Regions from separate parts of the Streptomyces sp. GL_141 genome, predicted to be linked through region 1. Evidence: riboswitches for the same ligand, from Rfam matches in the RefSeq annotation. Region 1 holds a riboswitch; the other holds the start of a gene.
The links. Region 1 has a riboswitch for ZMP and ZTP ahead of glyA (serine hydroxymethyltransferase). Riboswitches for the same ligand answer to the same signal wherever they lie in the genome.
Positions count from the first base shown of each region.

Region 2: it holds a riboswitch for ZMP and ZTP, as region 1 does, so the genes downstream of both, AC3IX6_RS05420 (bifunctional 5,10-methylenetetrahydrofolate dehydrogenase/5,10-methenyltetrahydrofolate cyclohydrolase) here and glyA (serine hydroxymethyltransferase) in region 1, are expected to answer to the same signal.

Region 1 is NZ_CM174402.1:3,228,060-3,231,454, reverse strand. It holds gene AC3IX6_RS13745 (glutathionylspermidine synthase family protein) at 1-329, shown strand, start outside; gene rocD (ornithine--oxo-acid transaminase) at 350-1,555, opposite strand; ZMP/ZTP riboswitch at 1,667-1,757, shown strand; gene glyA (serine hydroxymethyltransferase) at 1,793-3,088, shown strand.
Region 2 is NZ_CM174402.1:1,243,827-1,247,221, forward strand. It holds gene AC3IX6_RS05415 (peptide MFS transporter) at 1-183, opposite strand, end outside; gene AC3IX6_RS05420 (bifunctional 5,10-methylenetetrahydrofolate dehydrogenase/5,10-methenyltetrahydrofolate cyclohydrolase) at 320-1,210, opposite strand; ZMP/ZTP riboswitch at 1,239-1,339, opposite strand; gene AC3IX6_RS05425 (methyltransferase domain-containing protein) at 1,442-2,203, shown strand; gene AC3IX6_RS05430 (RNA polymerase sigma factor) at 2,418-3,395, shown strand, end outside.

The DNA of each region.
Region 1 (3,395 bases):
AGCTCTTCCCGGAGCACCCGAACCTGCTGCCCGCCTACCTGGACGGCCCGCGCGAACTCGCCACGACCACCGGCTACGCGGCGAAGCCGCTGCTCGGCCGCGAGGGCGCGGGCGTCACCCTGCACCCGGTCGGCGGCGAGCCGTTCGCACCGCAGGAGGACGAGACGTACGTCTTCCAGGGCCTCGCCCCGCTGCCCGACTTCGACGGCAACCGGGTGGTGCTCGGCGCGTGGGTCGTCGAGGACGAGGCGGCGGGCCTCGGCATCCGGGAATCGGCGGGGCCGGTCACGGACGAGTACGCCCGCTTCCTGCCCCACGTCATCCTCTAGCGGCCGTCGGGTTGGGGCCGTCAGGCGCCGAGGACCGACCTGAGCTGGTCCAGCCCCCAGTCCAGGTCCTCCTTGGAGATCACCAGCGGCGGCGCGATCCGGATCGTCGACCCGTGGGTGTCCTTGACCAGGACGCCGAGCCCCATCAGCTTCTCGGAGATCTCCCGGCCGGTGCCGCGCGCCGGGTCGATGTCCACGCCCGCCCACAGCCCGCGGCCCCGTACGGCGGTCACCGCGCCGCCGCCGACCATCAGGTTCAGCTCCCGGTGCAGGTGGTCGCCGAGCTCGGTGGCACGCTGCTGGTACTCGCCGGTGCGCAGCATCGCGATGACCTCCAGGGCGACGGCGCAGGCCAGCGGGTTGCCGCCGAAGGTGGAGCCGTGCTCGCCCGGCTTGAACACGCCGAGCACGTCGAGGTCGGCCACCACCGCCGATACGGGCACGACCCCGCCGCCCAGCGCCTTGCCGAGGATGTACACGTCGGGGACGACGTCCTCGTGCTCGCACGCGAAGGTCTTCCCGGTGCGGCCCAGGCCCGACTGGATCTCGTCGGCCATGAACAGCACGTTCCGCTCGCGCGTCAGTTCCCGTACGCCCCGCAGGTATCCGGCGGGCGGTACGAGCACGCCGGCCTCGCCCTGGATCGGCTCCAGGAGCACGGCGACGGTGTTGGAGGTGACGGCGGCGGCGAGCGCGGTGAGGTCCCCGTACGGGACGATCTCGAAGCCGGGGGTGTACGGGCCGAAGTGGTCGCGGGCGTCGTGGTCGGTGGAGAACGACACGATGGTCGTGGTGCGGCCGTGGAAGTTGTCGGCCGCCACCACGATCTTGGCGTGGCCGTCCGGTACGCCCTTGACCTCGTACCCCCACTTGCGGGCGGTCTTCACCGCGGTCTCCACGGCCTCCGCTCCCGTGTTCATGGGCAGGACGGCTTCCTTGCCGCACAGCGCCGCGAGCTCGGTACAGAAGTCCGCGAAGCGGTCGTGGTGGAAGGCGCGGGAGGTCAGGGTGACCCGCTCCAGCTGGGCGCGGGCGGCGTCGAGGAGGCGGCGGTTGCCGTGGCCGAAGTTCAGGGCGGAGTAGCCCGCGAGCATGTCGAGGTAGCGGCGGCCCTCCACGTCGGTCATCCACGCGCCCTCCGCCGTGGCGACGACGACGGGCAGGGGGTGGTAGTTGTGCGCGCTGTGCGCGTCGGCGGAGCGGATGGCATCAGCAGTTGTCGACACGGGGTCTCCGATCGTCCGTCAAGCCGGTGACGAGGGTGGCGTCACTGTCCACATCCTCGCTCGAATACCGGACGGAGAAACCTTTCTCGTGGCGCGCCCGCTAAGGTGTCGGACACGCACGGCGACTGGCGCACGGAGAACCAACTCCGGGGGAGCCGTGCGCGCACGACCGCATACAGGGCCGCTCGCCTGGGCCTCGCGGGGACGAGATCTGACATCGACCCCGGAGGAGCCGCCATGAGCGCGAACCACCACCCGTACCGTCACCCCGCCCTGCTCGCCACCGACCCCGAGCTGGCGTCCTTCGTCGCCGCCGAGGAAACCCTCCAGGCGGAGACCCTCCGCCTCATCCCGAGCGAGAACTACGTGTCCTCGGCCGTGCTGGAGGCCTCCGGCACGGTGCTGCAGAACAAGTACAGCGAGGGCTACCCGGGCCGCCGGTACTACGAGGGCCAGCAGAACATCGACCGCATCGAGGCGCTGGCCGTGGAGCGGGCGAAGGGCCTCTTCGGAGTCGACCACGCCAACGTGCAGCCGTACTCCGGCTCGCCCGCCAACCTCGCGGTCTACCTCGCCTTCGCCAAGCCCGGCGACACGGTCATGGGCATGGCGCTGCCGATGGGCGGACACCTGACCCACGGCTGGGGGGTCTCGGCGACGGGCTCCTGGTTCCGCGGCGTGCAGTACGGGGTCCGGGCGACTGCGGATCCTGAAACGAATGGTCTCATCGACTACGACGCCGTACGGGACCTCGCGCTGGCGGAACGGCCCAAGCTGATCTTCTGCGGCGGTACGGCGCTCCCGCGCACGATCGACTTCGAGGCGTTCGCGTCGATCGCGAAGGAGGCGGGCTCGGTGCTCGTCGCCGACGTGGCGCACATCGCCGGCCTGATCGCGGGCGGGGCCCATCCGTCCCCGGCGGGTCACGTGGACGTGATCTCGACGACCACCCACAAGACCCTGCGCGGTCCGCGCGGCGCGATGCTGATGTGCCGCGAGGAGCACGCGAAGGCCATCGACAAGGCGGTCTTCCCGGGCCTCCAGGGCGGCCCGCACAACCAGACGACGGCCGGTATCGCGGTGGCGCTCCACGAGGCGGCGCAGCCCTCGTTCGTGTCGTACGCGCACGCGGTCGTGGCCAACGCGAAGGCGCTGGCCGCGGCTCTGCTGGAGCGGGGCTTCGACCTGGTCTCGGGCGGTACGGACAACCACCTGATCCTGATCGACCTCACGGGGAAGTCGGTGTCCGGGAAGATCGCGGCGAAGGCGCTGGACCGGGCCGGGATCGTCGTGAACTACAACACGGTGCCGTTCGATCCGCGCAAGCCGTTCGACCCGTCGGGGATCCGGATCGGCACGCCGTCGCTGACCTCCCGAGGTCTCTCGGTGGAGCACATGCCGGTGGTCGCCGACTGGATCTCGGAGGCGGTCTCCGCGGCTGCCGTCGGGGACGAGGCGGCCCTCGGCAAGATCCGCTCCGCGGTGGCCGACCTGATGGCCGCCTTCCCGGCCCCGGGCCTCCCGGTCGCCTGACCCCCCCGGGTGGGGGGCTGCTCCCTGCGGGGCGAAGTCCCCTACCCGCCCTTCCACCGTTCCCCGGGCTGCGCCCGGACCCCCCTGGGGCTCCGCCCCAGACCCCGCGCCTCAAACGCCGGCGAGGCTGGATCCGCCCCGCCGGCGTTTGAGGCGCGGGTGTGGGCGGCGCCCACGAAGCCCCCCGCAGCGGGAGCGACGGAAAGCGGTCGCTCGGCCGAGGCAAGATCCGGACGGGGCGCTACCGGTCGGTACCCGGGCCGGGTCCGGGCAACGGGGGCGCGACCCGCCGGGTTCCGGCCAGCGG
Region 2 (3,395 bases), 2.0 Mb from region 1:
CATGCCCCCGTGGCCGCGGGAGGCCGCCAGGAAGTGCACGAGGATGGCGACCATGCCGTAGAGGCTGAAACGCTCCCACAGCTCGGCGAGGACGAGGGTGGCGAGCCCGCGCGGGTGGCGCTTCCCGCCCACCGCCGCCGCGTCCGGTGCTGCGTCCGACGCCGGGTGCTTCTGCATATCCATCGAAGGCTTCACATATTCAGTGGAGCCCTCCCGCGCCGGACCGGGATCCTCCTTTCGGCCCGTTACCGGGGGAAACGCAACGCCCCGGACCGAAGGGCCCGGGGCGTTCGCCGTACGGCGGGGGGTGCGGGACGGGTCAGAGGTCCGCGAGGGCCAGGCCGGCCTGCGCGGCGGCGGCCTGGACGGTCTGCTCCAGCAGCACCGCGATGGTCATCGGGCCGACGCCGCCCGGAACCGGGGTGATCAGCGAGGCGCGGGCGGCGGCCGACTCGAAGTGGACGTCGCCGACGTTGCCCTCGTTGTAGCCGGCGTCCAGCACCACGGCGCCCGGCTTGATGTCCTCGCCGCGGATGAACTCGGCCTTGCCGACGGCGGCGACCAGCACGTCCGCCTGGCGGACGATGGACGGCAGGTCCACGGTGCGGGAGTGGCAGTAGGTGACGGTGGCGTTCTGCTCCAGCAGCAGCATCCCGGCGGGCTTGCCCAGGATCGCGCTGCGGCCGACGACCACGGCGTGCTTGCCGGTCAGGTCCACGTCGTAGGCCTCCAGCAGCCGCATGATGCCGCCGGGGGTGCAGGAGACGAAGCCCGGCAGTCCGAAGCCCATGGCGGCGAAGGAGTGCATGGTGACCCCGTCGACGTCCTTGCCCGGGGCGATGGCCTCGAAGGCGGCGCGCTCGTCGATGTGGTGCGGGACCGGGTGCTGGAGCAGGATGCCGCTGATCTCCGGGTCCTCGGAGAGCGCGGTCAGGGTGGCGACGAGTTCCTCGGTGGTCGTCGCGGCCGGCAGCTCCACGTGGCGGGAGGTGATCCCGGCCTTGGCGCAGCGGTTCTGCTTCATGCGGACGTAGGTGACGGAGGCGGGGTCCTCGCCGACCAGCACGGTCGCAAGACAGGGCGCGGTACCGGTGCGCTCGGTGATCTTCGCCGCGTACTCGGCGGTCTGCTCCGAGATGCGGCGGGCGAGGGCGGTGCCGTCCATCAGGGTGGCGGTCCGGGCCTGCTGGGCGGTCGTCTGAGGTGTCATCGGGGCTCCTGGGCGTCGCTGCGGGATCGCGGTTCGCCCAGGCGCGCGGCAGTCGGCGTACGGGATGCGGGTGTACGCCGGGCCGCTCCCCGGTGGTGATCCACCCGAACGCCAGTCACGGCCCGCCGCCCAGTGTAGGCGACCGCCTCCCGACAAGTCCGCGGGGTCCGGCGTGGGCACCGGCCCGGCAATCCGGTGGATGGACGGCGCCGGACCTGGGACGATCGAGACATGACGCGCACTTTCGACCATCTCGTCGCGGAAGCGGAATCCGTCTCCGTGGACGGCTGGGACTTCTCCTGGCTCGACGGCCGCGCCACCGAGCAGCGCCCCTCCTGGGGCTACCAGCGCCTCCTGGCCCGGCACCTGGCGCAGGTCGGCTCCGCCCTGGACATCCAGACCGGCGGCGGAGAGGTACTCGCCGGAGCCGGGCCCCTGCCCGGCCTGACGGTGGCCACCGAATCGTGGCCGCCGAACGTCCACAAGGCGACACAGCTGCTGCACCCGCTCGGCGCGGTGGTGGTCGCGGACACCGACGAGCCGCCGCTGCCGTTCGGCGACGGGGCCTTCGAGTTCGTCGCCAGCCGGCATCCGGTGACGATCTGGTGGGAGGAGATCGCGCGGGTGCTGAAGCCCGGCGGCACGTACCTCTCCCAGCAGGTCGGCCCGGCGAGCGTCTTCGAGCTCGTGGAGTACTTCCTGGGGCCGCAGCCGGAGCAGGTCCGGCGGGCCCGGCACCCCGACGGCGCGGTCGCCGGGGCCACCGAAGCGGGACTGGAGGTGGTCGATCTGCGCTCCGAACGACTGCGGACGGAGTTCCACGACATCGGAGCCGTGATCTACTTTCTGAGGAAGGTGATCTGGATGGTGCCCGGCTTCACGGTCGGACAGCATCGGGACCGGTTGCGCGAGCTGCACGAACAGATCGAGCACGAAGGCCCGTTCGTCGCACACACCGCCCGTTTTCTCATCGAGGCCCGCAAAACGGGCTGACAAAACGGGCGGACGCGACCACCCGCGACCGGCTCCCCGGTCACGGCGTGGCGCAGGTCACTCAATTCAGCGCGTAACGAATCTACTCGGGCATGCGATGAACCGACAGGTGTCCTCGTGCGGCCCGGAATACAGACCCCCCTCGGGTCTGTTTCCCGAGTTCGCGCGATGATGTCCCGCCACCCCTTTATTTGTTCGCAACGAGAGGCTCCTTGTGTCGCTCAGCCCGTCCCGTACGTTCCCCACGGAGATCGCCGAATCCGAGGCCCTGGTCGCGCTTGTCGAGCGTGGCCGCGAGCAGGGTCACATCAACGGTGATGACGTGCGCCAGGCCTTCGAGGCCGGCCGCATCCCGGTGGACCAGTGGAAGCGGGTCCTGCGCAGCCTGAACCAGGTCCTGGACGAGGAGGGCGTCGCGCTGCACGTCAGCGCCGCCCCCGCCACGAAGGCTCCCGCCAAGAAGGCGCGCAAGGCGGCCGCCGCCCCGGCGCGCACCGTCGCCAAGAAGGCTGCCGCCCCGCCGCGCCTCATCGGTGCGCGCAAGACGGCCGCCACCACCCCCGCCGCGGCGATATCCGACCCGTCGGCCTCCGGGACCGAGGAGGAGGTGGCGGCAGATGCCGCCGCCGCGCCGAAGAAGCGTGCGGTCAAGAAGACCGCCGTGAAGAAGACCGCCGTGAAGAAGACGGCCGCCACGAAGAAGACCGCCAAGGACGGCGACGAGGGCGACGCCCCCGTGGCCGAGGGCGAGGACTGGGCCGCCGAGGACCTGGACGAGGGCGACGAGAAGGAGACGCCCAAGACGGGCGGCAGCGCCGGCTTCGTCCTGTCCGACGACGACGAGGACGACGCCCCGGCCCAGACCGTCATGGTCGCCGGTGCCACCGCCGACCCCGTCAAGGACTACCTCAAGCTCATCGGCAAGGTGCCGCTGCTCAACGCCGAGCAGGAGGTGGAGCTGGCCAAGCGCATCGAGGCCGGTCTCTTCTCCGAGTACAAGCTCGAAGAGGAGGAGGACCACAAGCCCGCGTTCAAGCGCGAGCTGGAGATCCTCGTCGAGGACGGCCGCCGGGCCAAGAACCACCTGCTGGAGGCCAACCTCCGCCTCGTGGTCTCCCTCGCCAAGCGCTACACCGGCCGCGGCATGCTCTTCCTGGACCTGATCCAGGAGGGCAACGTCGGTCTGATCCGC